4 regions of the Mesorhizobium newzealandense genome follow, and region 4 is predicted to be linked to each of the others. Evidence: predicted binding sites of a transcription regulator. Region 4 holds the regulator's gene; each other region holds the start of a gene.

Region 1 (5,135 bases), on a different contig from region 4:
CGATCCTGTCCGGCCCGACTTCGGTGATGCCGATGCAGAAGCAGACGATCGAATTGGCGGCCGAACCGCGTCCCTGGCAGAGGATGTCCTGGCTGCGGGCGAATTGGACGATGTCATGGACCGTCAGGAAATAGCGGGCGTAGTTGAGGCGCTCGATCAGAGCGAGCTCTTCCTCGATGCGCCTGGTCACGGACGCAGGCACACCCGCCGGATAGCGGTTGGCCGCCCCTTCCCGCGCCAGCCGCTCCAGCTCGGCCTGCGGCCCGAGACCCGATTGCGTCGGCTCGTCGGGGTAGTTGTACTGGAGGTCGCTGAGCGAGAAGGTCAGCTCCTGCGCAAAGCGCAAGGTCTCGGCCAGCGCCTGCGGATGCCTGCGGAACAGGCGCGCCATTTCCATCGGCGGCTTCAAATGGCGCTCGGCATTGGCGGCCAGCTGCAGCCCGACCTCGGCGACGGGCGTGTTGAGGCGGATCGCGGTCAGCACGTCCTGCAACGGGCGCCGTTCGACCGTGTGGTAGAGAACGTCGTTGGTCGCCATCAGCGGGATGCCGGCATTTTCCGCCATCGCGGCTGCCTGCTCGATCCGGAAACGGTCATTGCCCGCATAGTCCGGCGAAACGGCCAGACGGAGGTTTCTTCCGAAACGATCCTTAAGCTGGCCAAGCAGAGCGAGACTGCCGTCCACGCCCGCCGACAGATCGGGCAGGACCGCCAGCGACATCAGATCCCCCCATTCAAGCAAGTCGCTGCGCTGGAGAAGGGTGGCGCCCTTTTCGTTCTCGTCGCGCAGATTGGCTTGGGTCAGCATGCGGCAGAGATGCCCCCAGCCCTTGCGGTCCTGCGGATAGGCGAGAATGTCCGGCGTGCCGTCGTCAAAAACCAGCCGGCAGCCGGGATGGTAGGAGAGCGTCTCGACCCTGGCCTGCTGCCAGGCGCGCACCACGCCGGCCACCGTGTTGCGGTCGGCAAGCCCGATCGCCGAGAAGCCCATCAGCTTGGCCGCGACCACCAGCTCCTCCGGCTTGGAGGCGCCGCGCAGGAAGGAGAAATTCGACTGGATGCCGAATTCTGCATAGGGAATGACGGTCAGCGCGTTCATGCGAAAACCCCATGCATGAACCAGCGCGGCGGGATTTGGGCGCCGCCATAAAGACCTTGCCGGTAGAGCCAGTAGCGGCGGCCGTCGGCATCCTCGATGCGGTAATAGTCGCGCGTCGATGCCGCCTCGTCGCTCGCGGCCTCGCACCACCATTCCGCGGCGATGCGTTCCGGCCCCTCGGCACGCGTCACCCGGTAGAGCGCGCGGCGCCAGCGGAAGTTCAGCGGCGGTCCCTCCGGCATTTCGGTGGCCGGCACCTCGATGGGTTCGGGCGAATGGAAGAGCCGGATCGGCCGTTCCGGCGGGAAGATGGTCGTCGGCGCCTGCATCCTGTCCGGCTTCTTCGGCGGCGTGGTCCGGCGCGGGGCCTCGGTGAAGGGGATCGTGGCGACGGCGCGCTCCGGCAGATGGCTTTCCACAGCGACCGGCTGCAGGACCGCGCCCTCGCCGAGCCGGGCGCGGATGCGGTCGGCGAACAGCGCGATATCGGCGCCGTCGTCGGTCACTTCGCCGGCAAGGTCGGCCTGCTGCATGTCGAAGGCGGCGGCCGTCAGCACCGAGAGCCGCACCAGATCGAAGCCATAACCGGCATCGATATCCTGCTCGAGCGCGGCCAGCCTTTCATGGAACAATTTCTGGATCAGCGAGGGTTCGCGCATCGGCCGCGAGGTGCCGATGGCAATGCGGCTGACGGCGCCGTCGACGCGAAACAAAAGCAGCGCCAGCGTCCTGGCACCCTCGCCGCGGCGCTCGAGGTCGGTCTTCAATGCCGTCGCCAGCATGCCGACCAGCCGTTCGATGTCCTCGGTCAGGGTGACGGGCTCGCTGAGATGACGTTCGACCGAAAGCGGCGCGACGGGAAGACGTGGCGAGACCGCCTCGTCGAGACGGCCAAGCGCCTGGTCGAGGCGCAACAGCAGCGAGGCGCCGAAGCGGCGGGCGAGCGGCGCGCGCGGTGCCGCCATGACGGCGCCCGCCGTGCGCAGGCCGACGCTTTCCAGACTGGTGCGGGTCGCCGGTTCGATGCGCAGTGCTGCCAAAGGCAAGGGCGCGAGCAGCGCTTCCTCCTCGCCGCCGGCGACGATGCGGTCGCCGGAAAACCGCGCCGCCGCCCAGGCCGCGCCCGGTGTCGCGGCAAGCCCGGCGCGGACATCGAACCCCTGATGGAAGAAGCGCGACAGGATGTCGTCCAGCATGGCGCGTTCGCCGCCGAAAAGATGGGTGCAGCCGGTGACGTCGAGAAACAGGCCGTCCGTTGCGTCCAGCGCCACCAGCGGGGTGTAGCGGTCGCACCAGTCGGCAAGGCCTTCGAGCAGGCGGCGGTCGGCCTGCGGATCGGCTTCGACGATGTCGATCGAGGGATGCATGGCGCGCGCATCGGCGATGCCCATGTCGCGCTTCAGGTGCAGCGACTCAGCCCGCTCGTCGAGGGCCGAGATGCGCTGCGCGTTCCCACGGCGATGGCTGATCACCAGCGGCAGGTGATCCGACGGCCGGGAACGCCAGGACCGCCCCAGACGCTGCCGCAGGATCCTTTCCACTGCCAGATAGGGAAACCACAGGGACAGGATTCTTTGCTCTTTCCTCGCCCCTTCTTTCATCGAATCCGCGTTCATCGGGGTTCCACTCCAGTGTGAATTGTCCAGGCAGGGCCGTGCGGCTCTTGCCGATGGTGATGGTGAAGGCCGGGCGGCCGATCGAGCCGGCGAGCGGCCCGGCTATGGTGTCGCGCGGCACCGCCGGCGCCGACGCGACAATGAGACGAACCGGTGCCGCCGTCGGTTCGGGCCCGGCGGCCTGCCGCAGCAGAAACACCGGCCGGCCGGCACTCTGCGCGCGGGCATGCAGCCGGCGCGTGGCGGTCAGGTCGAGCCGCTGCGGATTGCCACGAATCTCGAGGATGACGGCAGCGAGCGCCGTCATCCTTGCAGCCTCCTCGGCGACCCACAGCGCATCGACAAGTTTTGGCGCCTCGGAAAACAGCAATTGCTCCGGTTCGATGCCGAACGAGGCATGAAGTCCCCTGGCATAGGGAAAGCCTGCCTCGCGGAAAATCTCCGATGTGCCGATCCACAGCACCGGCAGCCCTTGTGCCCGCTTGAGGATCAGGCTTGTCAGCGACAAAGCGAAGCCGGCGACGGCTCCGGCATCGCGGGTTTCAATGCCATGGATTTCGCTCAAGGCGGCTTTCGGCAGGCCGCCGCTCAGGGCGGCATCGAGCCGCTCGACGCCGGTGGGCAGGAACGCATCCGGCAACGCCGCGGCAACGCCGCGCCGGATGATGGTGAGATCGGCGCTGACATCGGCATCAGGGGTCGCACCGACCGGCGCCTGCAGGCGCTCGGGCAGCGTTCCCTCGATCTTCGCGATCTGGCGGCGCAGGGCAAAAACAGTCTCCCGCGCCACGGCGGTCATCGCCATGACGGTCAGCTTCCACTCACAATTGTTCCTGTTATGTTCCTATAGATTCCAGAGAGGACCCCAAGAGTCAAGCAGAGTCATGGGGAATTTATTCCTCTACAGTCGCTTGATCTAGCGCTGACCGCCGAAGGCCAGTCGTGCCGCAAGCCCTGCAAAGACGGTTCCCAGCAGAATCTGCGGCGCCCGCCGAAACCGCGTCCGCCTCGACAAGGCCGCACCGATCCGGCTTGCGGTCAGGATGACCAAGCCATTGACCACCAGCCCGATCAGGTTGAGCACGGTGGCCAGCACCAGGATCTGCGCCGCCACCGAACCGGCCTGCGGCTGCACGAACTGCGGGAACAGCGCCAGCACGAACAGCGCCATCTTCGGGTTGAGCAGATTGGTCAACAATCCCTGCCGGAAGATGCGGCCTTGCGAGTAGCGCGGCAGGCCAGCGACCGGTGCAAGCGCTGTTCCATCGGAGCGGAACGCCTTCCAGGCGAGATAGGCGAGGTAGGCCGCTCCGGCATAGCGGACGATGTCGAAAGCGATGGGCGCGGCAAGGAACAGTTGCGACAGGCCGAAGGCGGCGGCCAGCGCATGGCAATAGGTGCCGGTGGCGATGCCGGCATAGGTCGCAAGGCCCGAGGCGCGCCCCTGGCTGGCGCTGCGGGATGCGATCAACAGCATGTCCGGCCCCGGCGTCGCGGTCAGAGCGAGGCAAGCAATGGCGAAAAGTCCAATGATGGAAAGGTCCGGCATGAGAACTCCTGTTACATGGCCGGAACTGACCCCTACGCGATTCCTCCGCGGCGGCAAAGCACCCGAAGCCGGAATTGCCGGCATCATTTGCCGATTCCGGTGCGAAAGCCTATATGCCGGGATCAAAGGACAAAGCATGGCCCGCATCTACAAGACCCGCACCTGGCACGACGAACTCTCGCCCTCGATGGAGGAAATGGAGTTCCTGGCGCTGGAGGCTTACGCGCATCTGCCGGAGGATTTTCGCAAGCTGACCGGCGAGATCGTCATCCAGATCGCCGAATTCCCGACCGACGAAATCATGGACGACCTGTCGCTGGAAACGCCGTTCGACCTGCTCGGCCTGTTCGAGGGACGCGGCATCGCCGAACGCTGGAATCCGCAGACCGGCGAGGGTCCGAACCGCATCACGCTCTACCGCCGCGCCATCCTCGACTACTGGTCCGAGAACGAGGAGACGCTTGGCGACATCGTCACCCACGTGCTGATCCACGAGATCGGCCACCATTTTGGTCTGTCGGATGATGATATGGAGAAGATCGAAGAGGCGGCTGAATAAAACTAATTCCTACGTCGGGTCATCATTTCCCAATGAGTGTCACGAAATGCTTTAATACGTTCTGCGCAGTCTGCTCTTCAGTATGTCCGGCCACTGCCCATTGCGCAAAGTGTCCATCAATGTACATGCGTGCGAGCCCGTAGACGAGCGCCCTCGCGGCAATCTGGGTCTCTGCTATGTCGTCTGACCGGAGCATGTTTCGTCGCTGCGCTTCTGCCATCGACCCTTCCATTAGCGAACGTACCGCTTCGTTATCGTGACGCAGCGACTCCGAACTATCCCAATCAATAAGACTGCGTGTCGAGATGATCT
Region 2 (5,135 bases), 110 kb from region 4:
GACAGATATTTGCCGGTGATCGAATTGGGATTGGCCATCACCTGCTGCGGCGTGCCCTGGGCGATGATCTCGCCGCCATGGATGCCGGCCGCCGGACCCATGTCGACGACATAGTCGGCATGCAGGATGGCGTCCTCGTCATGCTCGACGACGATCACCGTGTTGCCGATGTCACGCAGGTGCTTCAGCGTGTCGAGCAGGCGTGCATTGTCGCGCTGGTGCAGGCCGATCGACGGCTCGTCGAGCACGTAGAGCACGCCGGTGAGGCCGGAGCCGATCTGCGAGGCCAGCCGAATGCGCTGGCTCTCGCCGCCCGACAGCGTGCCGGAATTGCGCGACAGCGTCAGGTAATCGAGCCCGACATCGTTGAGAAAGCGCAGCCGCTCGCGGATCTCCTTGAGCACGCGCACGGCGATCTCGTTCTGCTTGTCGTTGAGCGACGCCGGCAGGTCGGTGAACCACTGGTCGGCCTTGCGGATGGAAAGCTCGGTGACTTCGCCGATGTGCCTGCCCGCGATTTTCACGGCCAGCGACTCGGGCTTCAGCCGATAGCCCTTGCAGACCGGGCAAGGCGTGGCCGACATGAAGCGCTCAATCTCCTCGCGCATCCAGGCGGATTCAGTCTCCTTCCAGCGGCGCTCGAGATTGGGGATGACGCCTTCAAAGGTCTTAATGGTCTTGTAGGAGCGCAGCCCGTCATCATACTGGAACGTAATCTCGCGCTCGCCGGTGCCGCGCAGGATGGCGTCCTTTGCCTCTTCGGTCAGGTCCTTGAATTTGTCGCCGAGCTTGAAGCCATAGGCCTTGCCCAACGCTTCCAGCGTCTGCGCGTAATAGGGCGAGGTCGATTTCGCCCACGGGCTGACGGCGCCGTCGCGTAGCGAGATGTTTTCGTCCGGCACGATCAAATTGCCGTCGATGGCGCGCTGGCTGCCGAGACCGTCGCAGGTCGGGCAGGCGCCAAACGGGTTGTTGAACGAGAACAGCCTCGGCTCGATCTCGGGAATGGTGAAGCCCGAGACCGGGCACGCGAATTTTTCCGAGAACAGGATGCGCTCATGCGTCTCGTTCTTCGACTTGTTGACCGAATCCTCACCGGTCTGGCTGGCGTCGAGCGGCTTGTCGGCGAACTCGGCCACCGCCAGTCCATCGGCGAGCTTCAGCGCCGTCTCGATGGAGTCGGCAAGCCGGGTGGCGAGATCGCCGCGCACGACGATGCGGTCGACGACGACGTCGAGGTCATGCTTGTACTTCTTGTCCAGCGCCGGCACCTCGGCGATTTCATAGAAGACACCGTCGACCTTGACGCGCTGAAAGCCCTTCTTCTGCAGCTCCAGCAATTCCTTGCGGTATTCGCCTTTGCGGCCGCGCACCATCGGCGCCAGGATGAACAGGCGAGTGCCTTCTTCGACCGCCAGCACACGGTCGACCATTTGGCTGACCGTCTGGCTTTCGATCGGCAGGCCGGTGGCCGGCGAATAGGGGATGCCGACGCGCGCGAACAGAAGCCGCATGTAGTCGTAGATCTCGGTGACGGTGCCGACCGTCGAACGCGGATTCTTCGAGGTCGTCTTCTGCTCGATGGAAATGGCAGGCGACAGTCCGTCGATCTGGTCGACGTCCGGCTTCTGCATCATTTCGAGGAATTGCCGCGCATAAGCCGACAGGCTTTCGACGTAGCGACGCTGGCCTTCGGCATAGATGGTGTCGAAGGCAAGCGACGATTTGCCGGAACCAGACAGGCCGGTCATGACGATCAGGCTGTCACGCGGCAGGTCGAGATCGACATTCTTCAGATTGTGTTCGCGCGCCCCGCGAATGGAAAGATATTTATGGTCGGCCATCGCCGGTCGCCGCCTCAGAATCTGGAATTTCCTGGAATGGCGGGTTTTCCCGGCCATCCCCTATGTAGGTATTATTGCCGCCACGTCGAGAGACGCCACAATTCCCGACAAAAGCGTTTAACCGTCTTTCGCGTGAACGGGCAAGCGGAAAGAACAAAGGCCGAACACGCTCCTGACAAAGCTGTGCAAAAACTGACGTGGACGTAACCTCCCTGCGATCACATTTTTCGGTAACCGGCTATTGATGGTTGACGCCACCGACTCAGGGGCGCAGTCTCCGGGAGTCAAACGAAGCCGGCCGTCTTTCGATGGCCTCGCCGCCAGAGGCGGCCTGCGAGACGCCGCAGGCATCCGCGATTTGTGCTTCGGGACGACAACGTCGCAACGGACAAGGGAGTGGAGCCATGACGCCACCGGATCGTCCCCTCGGGTTCCAGTTGTCACTGGAGCCGAGGCAGGCATAAGTGCCAGGGTTTAGCGTTTTCGCCACCCGACAAACCGTGACCTGCCATACCCCACAAAAATCAGAGACTGCTAGTCGGATCGACGGCTGAACGCCGCGAGGCATCCGAAATCAAACGCCGGCAGTACACTCCCGGCAAAATTGGATTTGAGATCCAAAAAAGCCCCGTCCGTTTGCGCAAAGCACGGCGGGGCTGTTTTTATGTGCGGCGCGGTACACAGCCACGCAGTATCAATTACGTGGCGGCTTGATTGCGCCGGCGCCGACATCAACGGTGATGCTGCCGGAAATCCTGACATCCGTGTTGCCGATCTTGAACTGGCCGTTGCCGTTGCTGGGGAATGCGTCGTCGGGTTCGGGCTCGGGAGCCGGCTTCGCGATACGATAGTCGCCGGTCACGCCGGGCAGGGCGCCTTTCTGCGCCGTCGGCGATCTGTCGTCGGCAAAGGCCGTGCCGCTCATCAGGCCGGCAACAGCGACCGCGATAACGGCGATGACCCGGTGCAATGTTCTGGATGGATGCGTGTCGGTCATCGCCAAGTTATAGTGACGTGCCGCCAATGGGACCAGACCGGCATCGTCAAATCTTCGACAGCAGGCAGGAATCCGATCTCGCCTAAAGCGCATCGCGACTAATTTCAGGCGATGCGCATTAGGTGTCTGTTTCTATGCATGACGTTCTCCCAAAACCGAGGCCACTTTTGGGCGACATGCATTGGCCTCACGCGGCCTGTTTGCGCGTATCGAAAACGTGGTCGACAATGCCCCAGGCCTGGGCCTCGCGGGCCGTCATGAAGTGGTCGCGGTCCAATGTGCGTTCGACCTCTTCATAGGTGCGTCCGCAATGCTGCGCATAGAGTTCGGCCATCTGCCGCTTTGTCCGGCCGATGCGCTCGGCATGGCGCTGGATGTCGGAGGCCTGGCCCTGGAAGCCGCCCAGCGGCTGGTGCAGCAGAATGGTGGCGTTCGGCAGGGAGATGCGACGTCCCGGCGTGCCGGCCATCAGCAGGAACGAGGCCATCGAGGCGGCAAACCCCATGCAAACGGTCGACACTGGGCAGCTGATGTATTGCATGGTGTCGTAGATGGCGAAGCCGCTGGTCACCACGCCGCCGGGCGAGTTGATGTAGAGCGAGATCTCCTTGTCGGGATTGTCCGATTCCAGCGACAGCAGCTGGGCGCAGACCAGCGCCGAGATGTCGTCGTTGATCTCACCGTTGATGAAGACGATGCGCTCGCGCAGCAGCCGCGAGAAAATGTCGAAGGCGCGTTCGCCACGGCTCGATTGCTCGATCACCATCGGCACCAGATTGGCAAGGCCACTCATTGTCTGTCTCCGTAGCTGTTGTTCGCTCAGGCCGCACGCAGCAAAAGGCGAGGCGTGTTCGCGGCGATTGGCTTTCGCGGCCTGTTTGCGCCGAGCGAAAGTCGGCAGCCGGCGCCAGCCATGGCGACGGCGGGCATCGCCGTTCGGGCAAAGCCGCCATGGACGATGCGCAGATGCGTGCCGCCCGAGACGGTGCGGGCGAGCGTGAAGGTGACGGTGCTGTCGAGCGGGTCTTGCCGCGCGGCATCGCCTGGTTGCGGCCGCTCTCGCCAGGAATAGCGCAACAGCCGTTCGGGTTCGGCGTCGAGGATTTCACATTCGATCGCTGCCTCCAGCCCGGCAAAGGCAAAACGGCTGCCTGTCTCAGGCTTGATGTCGTTCGGCATCATCCAGGCGGCGAGCAGCTCCGGCACGGTCAGCGCCCGCCACACCTTTTCCGGCGGTTCCGGCAGGTCACACTCAAACTCGATCGCATCCTCGATCGCATCAGGTGCTGCCTCGGAGTCCGCGTGGCTTTGCTCTGTCATTGATCCCAGGTTCTTCATTGATCCATGTCCTTCAAAACCGCCTTCAGCCTTTCGATGCGCTCCGGCCAGAACGACCGGTAGCGTTCGATCCAGGAAAGCAAGGGGGCAAGCCCCTGCGGATCGGCGCTGTAATAGGCGTTGCGGCCGGCCCGCCGCTCGACCACCAGGCCGGCGCCGCGCAGCACGGCCAGATGCTGCGAAACGGCCGGCTGCGACACCGTCATGCCGCTGCGCAGTTCCGAGACGCTCATCTCGCCAGCGGCGAGCTGCTCAAAGACGGCGCGGCGCGTTGGGTCGGCAAGGGCGCGGAAAATCTCTGCTTCGATCATGGCGAAAGCATAAGTCTATACTTATTGATTTGGCAAGTGCTGTTTTACGAGACTGTCGGAAGCCAGCGCCTCACTACCCCGGCAGGCCCATCAAACGTCGCCTCGAAGATTGGCGACGCAAGCACGGCGTGGATGTGAAGCGTTCCTATTCCGACGTTCTTGAACCCGTGTTTCCTGTTTGCGGGAACAACAAGCGACTGGCCTGATGTCAGGACGCTGTGCTCATCGTCGATCCACATCTCGGCCCTGCCGGCGATAACGGTCAGCACTTCTTCGACGGGATGCCAATGCGTTGGGGCGCCGAGCGTGGGTTCGACCCATTGCTCGAATATGCAAAGTTGCGATGCACCATTGCTGGCCGACACGTGCATACGCGTCTCCACACCTGCTCGCCATTGCTCGCGCTGCTGGTCCTCATGTGCGACGGACTTCATTTGATCGCCCGGACCCATTCCCGATTTCATGGAAATTTCGGACCGGAACACTACATCTTACTGACAAACATTGACAGAACGTCGTCTGCATCATAGAACGAAAAGGGAACAAAAACCTTGTGGGAAAAGCCAGCCATAGCAGGCGGCGATTGTCCGCAGCCTGTAAGGTGCTGCGACCAAAATTTGTTTCGGATGAGCGCGGAGAAATATC
Region 3 (5,135 bases), on a different contig from region 4:
AAGCGCAAGGAAGCCGAGCAGGAGGCCGCCGACATCGTCGCCGCTGCCAAGCGCGAGGCAGACATGCTTGCCGCAGATGCGCACAAGAAGACCGAGGACTATGTTACCAGGCGCACCGCGCTTGCCGAACAGAAGATCGGCCAAGCCGAACGTGATGCCATCAGCGAAGTCCGCGCCAGCGCCGTCGACATCGCGGTCGAGGCTGCGCGCACGCTGCTCGCCGGCAAGATCGACGCCAAGGCGGGTGCTGACCTGTTCAAGGCGTCGCTGGTGGATGTGAAGTCCAAGCTCAACTGAGCCTGTTGCATCGAGCCCAGAAACGGAGCCGCCCGGGAAACCTGGCGGCTTTTTTGTTGCGGGCAAACCATCCGATCAATCCAGGCCGGCAAGGCTCTCCTCTTCCGCCACTTCCGTCCCGCCAAGCCTGAACGGCGCGAAGGACACGCGGTGCAGTCGCGCCACCGGGCCGTGCACTTCGATTGCCGTGCGATGGCGGGCCGTGGCGTAGCCCATGTGGACCTCGAAGCCGTAGCGATCGTGATGGTTGCCGCAGCCGCACATCATGCGGTCGCGCATCACCTTGGCGACGATCGAGGCGGCGGCGATCGATTGCGAGCGCTGGTCGCCCTTGATCATCGCGCGGCCGGCGCAAGGCAGCCCCGGCGGCACGTCGCGCCCGTCGGCCAGCGCGAGCTTTGGCTGAACCGACAAGCCGACCACCGCACGGCGCATCGCCTCGAGGCTGGCCTTGAGGATGTTGCTGCCGTCGATTCCCTCGGCGCTTATGGATGCCATCGAAACACCCAGCGCGGAGCCGAGAATTCGCACGAACAGCGCTTCGCGTTGCAGGTGGCTGAGGCGTTTGGAATCGTCGAGCCCATCCGGAATGTTGGCGGGGTCGAGCACCACTGCCGCGGCGACCACCGGCCCGGCCAGGGGACCACGGCCAGCCTCGTCCATTCCGGCCACCGGCCACAGACCATCGGCCATCGCCTTCGTCTCGAAGGAGAAGTCGGGTTTCTCGATGATCTCAAAGAGAAGCGGAGAATCGGAACGCGCGCGAGCCATGTTGCGGCGAGGTTCGCATCGGCTCCGATTCTCCGCAAGTCCCTCCGGGTCGGGTGGGGCGCCGGACCGGGAGGGCACCGTCTGCAGGCCGGGGCAGGCCGGACGGGATTCTTGTGCTGCGCCAGATCAAACCGCCGCAGGGAGCTGCATTTTCAAAGCAGCGTCAGTTGCACCTGGTCTTTTCCGGCGGCAACGAACTGGTCGGTCCGAAGCGTGCGCCGTTCGACATTGAGGCCGAGCCGCTTGGCGGTGATCTCGAAGCGCCGGCCGATCTGCCAGGCGTAGGGACCGGCGCCCTTCATGCGCTTGCCCCATTCCGAATCGTAGTCCTTGCCGTCGCGCATCGAGCGGATCAGCGACATCACGTGACGGTAGCGGTCGGGATAATGACGCAGCAGCCAGTCCTTGAAGATCGGACTGACCTCCAGCGGCAGGCGCAGTATGACATAACCCGCCTCGCGTGCGCCGGCGGCGCGCGCCGAATCCAGGATGCGTTCCATCTCCTGGTCGGTCAGGCCGGGGATGATCGGCGCAACCATGACCGAAGCCGGAATGCCGGCATCCGACAGCTGTCTGATGGCCTCCAGCCGCTTGGTCGGCGTCGAGGCACGGGGCTCCATCGTTCTGGCCAGCATGCGATCGAGCGTCGTCACCGACAGCGCCACCTTGGCCAGCCCGCGCTCGGCCATGCGCGACAGGATATCGATGTCGCGCGTCACCAAAGCCGACTTGGTGACGATGCCGACCGGATGGCCGCGCGCTTCCAGCACTTCGAGGATCTCGCGCATGATCCGGTATTGTTTCTCGATCGGCTGGTAGGGATCGGTGTTGGTGCCGATGGCGATGGTGCGCGGCTGGTAACCGTCCTTCGACAGTTCCTTGTCGAGCAAGCGCGCCGCATCCGGCTTGGCGAACAGCTTCGATTCGAAATCGAGACCCGGCGACAGTCCCATGAAACTGTGCGTCGGCCGCGCGAAGCAATAGACACAGCCATGCTCGCAGCCACGATACGGGTTGATCGAACGGTCGAAGGAGATGTCGGGCGATTCGTTGCGGGTGATGATGGTGCGCGGCTTCTCGACCTGCACCTCGGTCTTGAAGGGCGGCAGTTCCTCCAGCGAATTCCAGCCGTCATCGAAGACATGCCGGCTGACCGGCTCGAACCGGCCGGACGGATTGATGCCCGCCGACCTGCCGCGATTGCGGTCCGGACGGACACGCATGCCACTCTGCTCGATCATCGCATTGGCCATCTCGGCTCTTCCTGCCCCGAAAGCTGCAATGTCGGCGCGCACGATCTGTTCCATCTTCGCCCGCTCCCAAGGACTGTCCATGTTGTGTCGAATCGTTCTGTTCATGAAATTATTCCTATTTAGTCGATGAGAACAAAGCAAGAACTTTTTGTGGTGCATTGCAAAAACTGGCGCTGCGTCCGGCTTTCCGCTATTCGGCTAATGATGCTCAGTGTTCTGATCGAAACCCGCAATGACGAGGAGGGCCTAGCCCGTACGCTCGCCTCGCTGATTGGCGGCGCGGTCGAGGGCGTGGTACGTGACGTCATCGTCTGCGACACGGGTTCCACCGACCAGACGCATCGTGTTGCCGAGCATGCCGGCTGTCAGTGCGTGACCGGCGGTATCGCTGTCGGCATCCGCCAGGCCAAGGGCGACTGGCTGCTGCTTCTGGAGCCGGGCGCGCGGCTGGTCGAAGGCTGGATCGACGCGGTCGTTGCCCACACGGCGAGGCAGACCATGGCGGCGCGATTTTCGCGGGCGCGCGGCAGCCGGACACCGTTCCTGGCCCGGATCTTTTCGGGAAACCGCGCCTTGGCTGACGGGTTGGTGATTCGCAAGCATCAGGCCGCGGCAGCGGCCAAGAGTGCCGGAAGCGCCGAGGCCATCGCACGCGGCCTTGCGACAAAGCGGCTCGACGCCGAAATCTGGGTGGCGCCGCCGAGGCAAGAGCAACGCTCACCGAAGTGAGTTTTTGCAGCTGCTCTGTCCATTGTGCATTGCACAAAATCTGACACGGGGTTAGCTTCCCGTTCAGGCGGGTGAATTGGGTTTGGGTCATGCCGAGGGGTGAGCACCGATGCGGCATCGGTGTCGCCCTCATAGCCGAGGACCCAATGAACCTTTCAACCCCCGACAAATCCGGCACGGCCAGTCTCGAGGCTATTGCGCGCAACGGCAGCCTGCTGCGGCGCATCGCCGTGCGCATTCCGACCTATCTGACGGACCTGCGCGAAAACCCCGCCTGGCTACCGATGTTCATGCTGGCGCGGACAATGCCTGGGCGTCGGATGCATTGGCTCGGCGCAAAACGCGCCCGTCCTGCCGACAATGCGGGGGATACGATGTTTGCCGGCGTCGACCGCGAAGCAGTGGTCGAAGCGCTGCGTTCCGACGGGCTGTTTTCAGGCCTGGCCCTGCCGCCGGCGATCCACGAAGAGATCTCGAATTTCGCTGGGCGTACGCCTTGCTTCGGCAATTTCGACCGCCGTCTCGAATTCATGCCGGGTGAACATGCCGAGGCCGAGAAGCGCTTTGGCCGCTCGCTGCTCAGCGGGCATTTTTTCGAGCGCATCCTCGACTGCCAGGCGGCACTCGCCATCCAGCGCGATCCGCTGCTTCTCGACATCGCCGCGCACTATCTCGGCGGCCAGGCGAAGCTGATCACGACGCGCGTCTGGTGGAGTTTCCCGACCGGTGCGGCTTCGGACGCCGACAAGAACCTTGCCTCGCTCGGCAAGTATCATTTCGACCTCGACGACTGGCGCATGCTGAAATTCTTCTTCTATCTCAAGCCGGTCGACGCCGACACCGGTCCGCATGTCTATGTCCGGGGCAGCCACAAGCGCCGCAGCCTCAAGCACCAGCTCACCCTACTGGTCGGCCATCCTGCGCAAGAGGTTCTGGATGTCTATGGCGAGCAGAGCCCGGTGACGCTGACGGGCGACGCCGGCCTCGGCTTCGTCGAGGATCCCTTCGGCTTCCACATGGGCACCGTGCCGGCGCGTACGCCGCGGCTGATGATGGAAGTCGGCTTCGGCGTGTCGCCGCCGTCACGCCGACGCTTTCATGGCGAGCCGGTCATCCGTTGAGAGCTGGCTACTCGAAGCTCATCTCGACAGGCATCCAGCGAGCGCGGCGTCTGGCTTGGCGCTGCTCTCTGCCTTCGGCATCGAAGTCGACAGGGACCGGTTCCTGATTGAACCGCTCTCGGTCGTCCAGGGCGTTGATGATGACGATCGCCCTTGCATCGTCATCATCCCCGGCGATTGCCGCGACATAGACGCCGCACTCCCCGCAGATCAAATAGTCGGCCGTCCTCAGCTCAAACCGATATGTCCGCAATTGCGCTCTGTCCTTGACCGAGATGGTCAGTCTGCCGGCTGGATCGGCGACAGCGCGCGAACCATGCTTGACGCAGAACGAGCACTGGCAGGCGCGAACTTCGATTTGCGACGGGTCGAGTTCGGTTGAAAATCCAAGGCGAACATTGCCGCAATGGCATCCGCCAGTGTGCACATTCATCGTATCTGCCCTGTCGTGACGGCGATGATCGCCTTCACGCAGGGTACTTTTTCCGGGGTTGGGTTTGAATGGGGTTTCGAAGGCGCCGGTATTTGTTCCGCCTTGCAAATGCCACGTGGAACCGGCGCTTTGCCTCGGCTTTTACGGAGCCGATTTTCCGCGCCGCAGATGTTCGTCCAGGCGCGGCATGATCTCGATGAAGTTGCAGGGCATATGACGGTAGTCGAGCTGCGCCTTGAGGATGCCGTCCCAGGCGTCCCTGCAGGCCCCGGGCGAGCCCGGCAGCACGAAGACGAAGGTGGCGTTGACGACGCCACCGGTCGCCCGGCTCTGGATCGTCGAGGTGCCGATCTTGTCGTAGGAGATGCGGTGGAACACTTCCGAAAAGCCGTCCATGCGCTTTTCGAAGATCGGCTCCAGCGCTTCCGGCGTCACGTCGCGCCCGGTGAAGCCGGTGCCGCCAGTGGTGATCACGACATCGATCGCCGGGTCCTTCGACCAGCCAAGCACCTTGTCGCGGATTTTGTCCCG
Region 4 (5,135 bases):
GTCCTACTTGAAGAAGATGCTCGAGGTCGTCCTGTTTCCAGAGCTCTGGACGGTCCGCACCCGGCTCTGACTATTGTGCGCACTTTTACGCACCAAGGAGTAATGCGATTCAGGTCAGGCCGAGCCGAAAACGACGGTTTTCGAGAACCGGGCGGAACATTCGGGTCCGTGAGCACCAGAAGCGCAGAAAGCCGTCGTTTGCAGGCCGGCATCACCTGAATATCAACACACCTCAAGTGACTGCCGTCTTGACCGCGAACCGCGCGTCCCGCCAGGCGCCGGTGCGCAGAATGTCTTCCAGCACCTCGACCGCCTGCCAGACATCCCTGTAGCCGACATAGAGCGGCGTGAAGCCGAAGCGGATGGTCGACGGCGCGCGGAAATCGCCGATCACGCCGCGCTCGATCAAGGCCCGCATCACCTGGTAGCCATGCGGGTGGATGAACGAAACCTGGCTGCCGCGCTCATCGCCGTTGCGCGGGCTTTCGAGCTCGAGGCCATAGGCGCCGCATTTCGCTTCGACGAGCTGGATGAACAGGTCGGTCAGTGCGATGCTCTTCTTGCGCACCACCGCCATGTCGACATCGTTCCAGAGGTCCAACGCGCCCTTGAGCGCCCGCATCGACAACACCGGCTGCGTGCCGCACAGGAAGCGGCGGATGCCGGTGCCGGCCGCATAGGCCTGTTCGAAGGCGAACGGCCGCGCATGCCCCCACCAGCCGCTGAGCGGCTGATGGACATCTCCATGGTGGCGCCTTGCGGCATAGATGAAGGCCGGTGAGCCCGGGCCGCCATTGAGGTACTTGTAGGTGCAGCCAATGGCGAAATCGGCATTGGCACCGTCAAGCTCGACCGGCAGCGCTCCGGCGGTGTGGCAGAGGTCCCAGACGATCAGCGCACCGGCCTGATGGGCCCTGCGGGTCAGCGCCGCCATGTCGCGCAACTGACCGGATTTGTAGTTGACGTGGTTGACCAGGATGACGGCGACGCGTTCATCGATCAGCTCCTCAATATCAGGCGCGTCGACTCCCTCAAGCCGCAGCACGGTACCTGGTCGCGTCGAAGCAACGCCTTCGGCCATATAGAGGTCGGTTGGAAAACTGTCGCCCTCGGCGACGATGACCGACCGGTCCGGCCGCATTGTGAGTGCCGCATGCAAGACCTTGTAGATGTTGATCGAGGTTGTATCGCAGACCACCGTCTGGCCGGCTGCGGCACCAATCAGGCGTCCGAGTTGGTCGCCGAGCTCGACCGGCATGTCGAACCAGCCGGCGGTGTTCCAGGCACGGATGAGATCCTGCGCCCATTCCTGCGTCGCGGCCTTCTGGATCTCTTCGAAGACGGCGGGTGAAGCCGCGCCAAGCGAATTGCCGTCGAGGTAGATCACCCCTTCCGGCAAGACGAAACGATCGCGCATGGCACGCAGCGGATCCGCGGCATCCATCGCCGCGATTGCAGCGAGATCGAGAGTGGCATTCATGATCGACTATCCCCGCGCATGAGCGTGCTCGGATGAGCATCAGGTGAAACGGTTGGCCGATCATGGGCAGTCTCTTGGTTGCTGTCAAACATTATATATAATTTACGGAATGAAAGAATTTCATATATAATCATCGCCCAGATAGTATGGATGGACGGCGATGCTGGACGACGAGCACTTCTCGAAGACGGAAGCAGCCTACAGGCTGTTGCGTCGCGATATCCTCACGACCCGTCTGAAGCCCGGCGCGCCGCTCAAGCTCAGCGGGTTGCGCAATAGCTACGGCATTGGCTGGACCCCGTTACGCGAGGCGCTGTCGCGGTTGGAGGCCGAGCGCCTGGTGACCGCCATCAGCAATCGCGGCTTTGCCGTCGCACCAGTCTCGCGCGTCGAGCTGGAAGATCTGTCACGCGCGAGGCTGGTGGTCGAACTGCCGCTGCTCCAGGAATCGATCGAGAAAGGCGGCCGTGAATGGGAGGACGCCGTTGTCGCCGCCCATTACCGGCTGTCGCGCTGCAAGACAGCGGTCGACGACCCGTCCGACGGCGTGGTCGACGAATGGGATGAAAAACACGAGGCTTTCCACGCGGCACTGCTCGGCGCGGCAACATCCCCATGGCTGCTGACCTTCCATTCCACGATCGCGGATCAGTTGCGTCGCCATCACCGTTTTCTAGGCCTTGCACCAACCCTGCGGGCGGTCGCCGGTCTGCAGCACGGTTATGAGGAGGCCGTGACGGCGTTGCGCCAGGCTGTCGCGATCGAACATCACACCGCGCTCATGGAAGCGGCGCTCGATCGCAACATCGAGCGCGCGAAAACCCTGATGATTGCCCACATCGACTACACGTTGCATGTCTATGTCCATGCCTGCGACCGCAGCACAAACAAGCGGTAATGCAACAGGAACAAGCCAAAGCCGACTTCGTCAATTTCTCCGGCGAAGTTGGCATTTTGGCTTCGTTTCGTTCACGGCAGGCCAACCATCGGTGACGTGAACAAAGCCCTCTCGTCAAGCTTCATCTGTAACGGATGCCAAGCCCGATACAGGGTGGGCCACAAGCCATTAACCATAACATTTTCAATCGAACCAAGGCTGTGGCGGTGGCAGACAAGCGTCGAACGCCGCACGCTGCCGCGCGGCAGATGATTTCAGCCGTCTTAACAAATTCATTAAACTTTAAACGGTTGCGGAACACAACTGGAACAGATAGTGTTTGTTCTGGGTTTGTTTTTCCGATTCCGATTTCAGGTAACCTGGGGGCTGCCATGCTGACGCGCAAACAACATGAACTGCTGATGTTCATCCATGAACGCCTCAAGGAGAGCGGTATTCCGCCATCCTTCGATGAGATGAAGGAAGCGCTCGACCTTGCCTCCAAATCCGGCATCCACCGGCTGATCACGGCGCTGGAGGAGCGCGGCTTCATTCGCCGACTGCCCAACCGGGCGCGCGCGCTGGAAGTGCTGCGGCTGCCGGACTCGATCGCGCCTGGCCTCAACGCGGCAAAAAAGTTCTCACCAAGCGTCATTCAGGGCAGTCTTGGGCAAGGCGGACTTGGTCGGCAAATCAAGCCGTCGCCTTCGCGGATGCCTTCTGCCGGCAATGACGACGACGTGGTCTCCGCCGTGTCGATACCGGTGATGGGCCGCATTGCCGCCGGCGTGCCGATCGACGCCATCCAGCACCAGACGCATTCGATCTCGGTGCCGCCGGACATGATCATGGGTGGCGAGCACTACGCCCTGGAGGTCAAGGGCGATTCGATGATCGAGGCCGGCATCTTCGACGGCGACACCGTCATCATCCGTAACGCCGACACAGCGAGCCCGGGCGAGATCATCGTGGCGCTGGTGGATGAAGAGGAAGCGACGCTGAAGCGGTTCCGCCGCAAGGGCGCCTCGATTGCTCTCGAAGCCGCCAACCCGGCCTATGAAACCCGCATTTTTGGACCGGACAGGGTCAAGGTGCAAGGCAAGCTCGTGGGCCTGATCAGGCGCTACTGAGCAGGGCTTGCAACCGGCTTTTCGGGTTTGCGAAAGGGCGGCAGGCCCCTCGCCTCGCGCGAGAATTTGCGTTGCGTGTGCCAGGGCCGGTATGGCCTGTCCACCGCGAAGCTGACCGTTGCCGGCGTGGTCGCCGACTCTCGATCGAAGAAGACGGCGGCGCTGCCCTTGCGGGCCAGTTGCCGTTTGGTGATGACGAGCACCAGGGGATTGTGACAGGGGTCATAGGCCGTCGCGTCATTGATGACAATCAGGTCAGCGAAGCCGCAGGCTTTCCAGGCGTCTTTTCGATCTTCGACATGCGCGATGATCGCACCGGACGGATGCTTGGCGAGACAAACGCCTGATGCGCAGTAGAAAGGCGCTCCGGGCGGTATTCCAGCGGCATCCGCTATGTCGAATTGCCCGTCGCCGTTGTTGAACACCTCCGGCACGACGATGGTTTCGGATGTCAGAGCGCGTTTCCAGTTGTCGACCGTGAATTCGTTCGGACGTGCGCGGCTGACGGCGAGCTCGCCGCCCCCGATCGGCAACGCGACCAGCCTGGCGTCCTCCGAGATCAGCACGTCCGGTGCGCGCGTATCCGAGACGGTCAACAGGCCGGCAAGCGCGAAGGGAAGGGCTGCGAGCCGCAGCCATGTCGTCGCCATGGTTGCAATGACCAAGGCAATCGCCACCAGCAGGACAGACTGCTGCGAAATCAACCCGACGGCGTCGACCGGCGAGCGCTCGGAAATCCATCCGGACATGGCGATCATCGCCGTCAGGCCCTTGCCCATCACATAAAGAAAGGGGCCGTCGGCACCGAACGGCATCGCCAGCGCGCTGAGGACGGCGAAGGGCATGACTACCAGTGACACGATCGGCATGATGGCCAGATTGGCGAACAGGCTGAGCGGCGACACCCGCTGAAAATGCCAGATGGCAAACAGTGCAGTCGCGCCGCCGGCGATGATGGAGGTCATGGCAAGGCCACCAGCCGCCAGCAGGAATTTTTGCGTGAGAAAGCCAGGCAGCGATCGCCGTGGTGGCGGAGGTCTCGTTTTTCCCGCTCGATGATCCGACCAGCCGGCATAGGCGCCGACCAGCGCAGCCGTCGCCGCGAACGACATCTGGAAGCTCGGGCCGACCACCTCATGCGGCGACACCACAATGACGGCGATCGCCGAGATCGCCAGATTGCGCATGGTCAGCGCCGCCCGATCGAACAGCACGGCAATCAGCATCACCGCCAGCATGATGAAGCTGCGCTCCGCGGCAACGACGACGCCCGAGATGACTAGATAGGCGGCGATCGAGAAAAGTGCCGCGGCGGCCGCGTATTTCTTCACCCGCCGACGCGCGGAAAAGTCCGGAAACAGGGCGAAGGCGCCACGCAGCAAGCCCATGATTGTGCCGGCGACCAGCGCCATGTGCAGACCGGAAATGGAGATGATGTGGTAAATGCCGGTACGCCGCATCGCTTCGTTGATGTCATCGGGAATGCCGGCGCGCACGCCGACGATCAGCGCCGCGGCGATCTCGCCCTCGGCACCACCGACACTGCCCCTGATATGGTCGGCGATGGCTTCGCGGGCATTTTCTATCCCCGAGAAAAGGCGGGCCGACAGCGGCATTTCGTTGTCATCGGTGGCGGCCATCTTTGGAT

The links. The regulator LexA, encoded in region 4, represses DNA repair genes until DNA is damaged. The targets are predictions, from matches to a motif close to TGTTCNNNNTGTGTTCNG.
Region 1: a site for LexA is predicted at 3,544-3,561, ahead of ACFSOZ_RS05195 (ImuA family protein). Genes of this name have one in related genera too.
Region 2: a site for LexA is predicted at 1,994-2,011, ahead of uvrA (excinuclease ABC subunit UvrA). Genes of this name have one in related genera too.
Region 3: a site for LexA is predicted at 2,450-2,467, ahead of ACFSOZ_RS34570 (PA0069 family radical SAM protein). Genes of this name have one in related genera too.

Annotation. Positions count from the first base shown of each region.
Region 1 is NZ_JBHUGZ010000002.1:216,123-221,257, forward strand. It holds gene ACFSOZ_RS05185 (error-prone DNA polymerase) at 1-1,099, opposite strand, end outside; gene ACFSOZ_RS05190 (DUF6504 family protein) at 1,096-2,571, opposite strand; gene ACFSOZ_RS05195 (ImuA family protein) at 2,513-3,520, opposite strand; gene ACFSOZ_RS05200 (LysE family translocator) at 3,632-4,264, opposite strand; gene ACFSOZ_RS05205 (metallopeptidase family protein) at 4,401-4,823, shown strand; gene ACFSOZ_RS05210 (TetR/AcrR family transcriptional regulator) at 4,846-5,135, opposite strand, start outside.
Region 2 is NZ_JBHUGZ010000023.1:162,945-168,079, forward strand. It holds gene uvrA (excinuclease ABC subunit UvrA) at 1-1,844, opposite strand, end outside; gene ACFSOZ_RS30470 (hypothetical protein) at 2,539-2,841, opposite strand; gene ACFSOZ_RS30475 (ATP-dependent Clp protease proteolytic subunit) at 3,029-3,634, opposite strand; gene ACFSOZ_RS30480 (SRPBCC family protein) at 3,661-4,161, opposite strand; gene ACFSOZ_RS30485 (ArsR/SmtB family transcription factor) at 4,176-4,490, opposite strand; gene ACFSOZ_RS30490 (cupin domain-containing protein) at 4,535-4,924, opposite strand.
Region 3 is NZ_JBHUGZ010000030.1:103,424-108,558, forward strand. It holds gene ACFSOZ_RS34560 (F0F1 ATP synthase subunit B) at 1-297, shown strand, start outside; gene ACFSOZ_RS34565 (ribonuclease HII) at 373-1,068, opposite strand; gene ACFSOZ_RS34570 (PA0069 family radical SAM protein) at 1,221-2,375, opposite strand; gene ACFSOZ_RS34575 (glycosyltransferase) at 2,526-3,050, shown strand; gene ACFSOZ_RS34580 (hypothetical protein) at 3,197-4,171, shown strand; gene ACFSOZ_RS34585 (GFA family protein) at 4,179-4,604, opposite strand; gene moaB (molybdenum cofactor biosynthesis protein B) at 4,746-5,135, opposite strand, start outside.
Region 4 is NZ_JBHUGZ010000023.1:277,211-282,345, reverse strand. It holds gene kynA (tryptophan 2,3-dioxygenase) at 1-70, shown strand, start outside; gene kynU (kynureninase) at 233-1,480, opposite strand; gene ACFSOZ_RS31140 (GntR family transcriptional regulator) at 1,641-2,378, shown strand; gene lexA (transcriptional repressor LexA) at 2,750-3,487, shown strand; gene ACFSOZ_RS31130 (ComEC/Rec2 family competence protein) at 3,481-5,135, opposite strand, start outside.